DNA from 2 places in the Rhodococcus sp. GQ147 genome. Region 1 is predicted to be linked to the other one. Evidence: riboswitches for the same ligand, from Rfam matches in the RefSeq annotation. Region 1 holds a riboswitch; the other holds the start of a gene.
The links. Region 1 has a riboswitch for glycine ahead of AC6CID_RS09855 (DMT family transporter). Riboswitches for the same ligand answer to the same signal wherever they lie in the genome.
Positions count from the first base shown of each region.

Region 2: it holds a riboswitch for glycine, as region 1 does, so the genes downstream of both, gcvP (aminomethyl-transferring glycine dehydrogenase) here and AC6CID_RS09855 (DMT family transporter) in region 1, are expected to answer to the same signal.

Region 1 is NZ_JCAXDU010000006.1:200,460-202,659, forward strand. Features, by position in the region: gene AC6CID_RS09855 (DMT family transporter) at 1-737, opposite strand, end outside; glycine riboswitch at 880-970, opposite strand; gene AC6CID_RS09860 (DUF2254 domain-containing protein) at 1,103-2,200, shown strand, end outside.
Region 2 is NZ_JCAXDU010000012.1:139,696-141,895, reverse strand. Features, by position in the region: gene AC6CID_RS15355 (MerR family transcriptional regulator) at 67-693, shown strand; glycine riboswitch at 811-906, shown strand; gene gcvP (aminomethyl-transferring glycine dehydrogenase) at 1,069-2,200, shown strand, end outside.

The DNA.
Region 1 (2,200 bases):
ACCGCGACCATCCCACCTGCCGCGACGGCGCCGAAGACGAAGTTCCACAGGGACCGGACGTCGGACGGCATGTCGGTGCGATAGCGGTAGCACAGCAGGGCCCCGCCGTAGAAGACTCCCGAGGCAGCGCCCAGCACGGTACCCAGCGTCTCGTGCTCGCCCCCGGACGATTCACCGCCCACCAGGCCGGCGGCGAGCAACATGCCGGCGAACGCCGTGCCGATCGACAGGGCGTCGAGGCGACCGACCCTCTCCTTCAGGAACACCCGGGCGAGGGCCGTCGCGACGACGGGGCCGAGGTAATGGAGAACCACGGCACGGGACAGGTCGGTCAACACCGTGGCGGACAGATAGGTCGCGAGGGACAGTCCGAGGAGCACACCGCCACCGACGACCGACCAGGACAGGCGGGTCCGGCGCAACTGTCCGAGGCGGCGGGACAGCGCGATCAGGACGAGCATGCCGATCGCTCCGACCGCCATCCGCCCGAGCGTGAGTGCTTCACCGAGCACCGCGCCTTCGGGAGTGGCCTTGCGGCCGAACAATCCTGCGGCGCCCATCGCGGTCGCGGACAGCACGATCGCGGCGATCCCGAGTCGCCGGTTCGTACGCGGCGGCGACTTCGGGGCGGGGGAGGGAGGGAGAACAGGGCCACGCGACTCGGTCGGTGCAACTTCGGGGCGCTGCTCGAGCAGCGCATGATCGGCGCGCAGGGGCGCGCCCAGGGAAACGGTCACACGTCTACCTCGGGTCCAGGGTGCACGAAACGAGCACCAGCGGGTGTTGTCGTTCCCCGCTCTGTCATCGGACCTGAGAGCTTTCGCGGACGGAGCCGCTTACACCTTCGGTGAACCCGGAAGAGTTGCTTTCCAGAGGAGCCTCGCCGTGGCGGTCTGGGGGGCCTGAGAGATTCCCGGGGAGGTTGCTCCTTCGGCGCCCGCTGTGTGCGGGACTCTCCCGCCGCGGTTCGGTGGCTGTTCAATTGTCCGTCGAGTATCTCATGGACTTGCCGTAACCGTGCCGTAGGGGACATCCGGTGCGTGTGCCCACAGCTCGCTGCGAGTGCCCGCGGTACGGATTGCGGATGGTTAGCTTGGTCGACATGAGTGCTCTGCCGAGACCGTGGATGCAGTTGCGGATCGCCGCGGGCGTATACCGATTCCGGGAGAGTCTGTTCGCGCTGCCCGCGCTGGTCGTCGTCGCCGGAGCCGTGCTCGCGGAGGTGAGCGGCTACATCGATCGGACCTTCGGCCCCTTCGCGTGGGGCATGAAGATGAACAGCAACGCCGCGATCTGGCTGCTGAGCACCGTGGCGGGTGCCACGATCACCACCGCCGGCGTCGTCTTCTCGTTGACCGTCGTGAGCCTGCAGTTGGCCAGCAGCCAGTTCTCGCCGCGGGTGATGCGGTCCTTCATCCGGGATCGGGCCAGCCAGACGGTGATCGGGGTGCTGGTGGCGACCTTCGTCTACTGCGTGCTGACACTGCGCCACATCGGCGCGGACGACGCCGCACCTGCCCCGACACTGTCGACCACCCTCGCTGTGGTCCTCGCGGTGTCGACCGTGGTGCTCATCATCGCCTATCTCAACCGGCTGGCCCACGGTCTGCAGGTCGGGGAGGTGGTGCGCAGCATCGCCTCGGAGGCCGAGAAGGTCATCTCGAACACGAGCCGGAGTTCGCGCGGCGAGATCCACGTCGACCGGGTGCCGGAGCCGGATTTCACCGAGGGGGCGACGGTGTACGCCCGGCGCGACGGCTGGGTGACCCAGGCGCCGGCCGAGCTCGTTCTCGCCGTGGTACCGCCGGGTTCGGTCGTGCGGATGGAGACGCGTCCCGGCGCGTACATTCACTGCGGGGAACCGCTGCTGCGGATCCATCCGAAGCCGGAACGGGCGGTGGTCCTGCGGCGGCTCGAGGCGGCCGTGGAGATCTCGAATACGCGCACCATGCAACAGGACGTGGACTTCGCGCTGCGGCAACTCGTCGACATCGCGCTGCGCGCACTGAGCCAGGCGATCAACGACCCGACGACCGCCACCGAGGTGGTGCTCCGGCTCGGCAGTCTGCTGCGCACCCTGCTGGTCACCGACAGTCCGGTGCCGGCGATCGGGGGTGCGGACGGCCGGATTCTGCTGCGTCCGTGGATCCTGTCGCCCGACGAGTACATCGAGCACGCCTTCGAGCAGATCCGGCAGGCC
Region 2 (2,200 bases), on a different contig from region 1:
TGTGGTCGGGGGATCCACCAATCGATCGTTGCGAGGCAGAACTGGGCGCGCGAGAGGGAGTCAGTAGTGCGAGATCGGACGAAGGGACAGCCACTCGGCGTCGATTCCGGCGATCGCTCGAATCCGGCGCCGCGGACGAACGAGACCGACGAGATCCAACCGGGCCTGTTTCCGGACAACTCGGCGCCCGACGAGCTCGTCGGCTACCGCGTGCCCATCGCCTGCCAGATCGCAGGAATCAGCTACCGCCAGCTCGACTACTGGGCCCGCACGAATCTGGTCGTACCGTCCATCCGCGGGGCTGCCGGTTCCGGTAGCCAACGGCTGTACTCGTTCAAGGACATCCTCGTCCTCAAGATCGTCAAGCGCCTGCTCGACACCGGCGTCTCGCTGCAGAACATCCGCGTCGCCGTCGACCATCTCCGCAGCCGTGGGGTGGGCGACCTCGCGAAGATCACTCTTTTCTCCGACGGCACCACCGTCTACGAATGTACGTCGCCCGAAGAGGTCGTCGACCTGCTGCAGGGCGGGCAGGGCGTCTTCGGGATCGCGGTGAGCGGCGCGATGCGCGAGCTCACCGGCAGCATCGCCGATTTCCCCGCCGAACGCGCCGACGGCGGCGGCGTCGAGGAACGCCCCGAGGACGAACTGGCGTCGCGTCGCCGCGAACGCATCAACCGCCGCATCGGCTGACCACACCACTGATGTCGCATCGGCCGACCACATGACCGCTCCACTCCACCGCCGGCGGCACTTTCCGCACCTGCGGTATTTCGACCCCCGCGACGTGAACTAGACTCGAAGACGCGTCGCCATCACGCGGGAGAGACCCGGACACCGAGCCGGGCGCCGAAGGAGCAGCACCTCCCCGTCAATCTCTCAGGCAACCGGGACCGCGTGAGCTCCGACGTCTCTGGAAAGTGGCGGGAGCACCCGCCCGCCCACGGGGAAAGGCTCTGGCCGGCCGAATCTCTCAGGCGCTCGCTCCGCGAGCTCACGACAGAGGGGGAGGAACCACCTCGCGCGACCGCGCGCATGTGGACCTCGCCGACCAGCCCGGGAGCTGCGATGACAGATGCCGTCACCTCGAACTTCGCCGATCGCCACATCGGCCCCGACACCGCCGGCCTGAACCGGATCCTCGACGTCGTGGGAGTCGATTCCCTCGACGCCCTCGCCACCGCCGCGGTGCCGGCCGCCATCCTCGACGACCGTGCAGACAACGTGCCGACCGGCCTCGACGTCCTCGACACGCCCCGCTCCGAGCACGACGTACTCGCCGAACTGAAGGCACTCGCGTCGCAGAACACCGTGGCGACGTCGATGATCGGCCACGGCTACTACGACACGCTCACGCCGCCCGTGCTGTTGCGCAACATCATCGAGAACCCCGCCTGGTACACGGCCTACACCCCCTACCAGCCGGAGATCAGCCAGGGACGCCTCGAGGCGCTGCTGAACTTCCAGACCATGGTCGCCGACCTGACCGGCATGGAGATCGCGAACTCGTCGATGCTCGACGAGGCCACCGCCGCTGCCGAGGCCATGACCCTGCTGCGCCGCGCGAACCGCAAGTCCAAGAGCCCGCGCCTGGTCGTCGACGTCAACCTGTTCGCGCAGACCGCCGCGGTGCTGGCGACCCGCGCCGAACCGCTCGGTATCGAGATCGTCACCGTCGACCTCGCTGCCGACGGACTTCCCGAGGGCGAGTTCTTCGGCGTGATCCTCCAGGTGCCCGGCGCTTCGGGCCGCATCATCGACGCCGCTCCGATCATCGCGGCGGCCCACGGCCGCGGCGCGCTCGTCGCCATCGGCGCCGACCTGCTGGCCATGACCTTGATCACCCCGCCCGGGGAGCAGGGTGCCGACGCGTGCTTCGGCACCACCCAGCGGTTCGGTGTGCCGATGGGCTTCGGCGGGCCGCACGCCGGCTACCTCGCCGTCGGTAGCGCCCACACCCGCACCCTGCCCGGACGCCTCGTCGGTGTCTCGGTGGACGCGGACGGCAACCCGGCCTACCGCCTCGCGTTGCAGACCCGTGAGCAGCACATCCGCCGTGAGAAGGCCACCAGCAACATCTGCACCGCCCAGGTGCTCCTCGCCGTGCTCGCGGCCATGTACGCCTCGTACCACGGCGCCGAAGGCCTCACCGGCATCGCCCGCCGCGTCGCCGGGCACGCCCGCCGCCTCGCCGACGGTC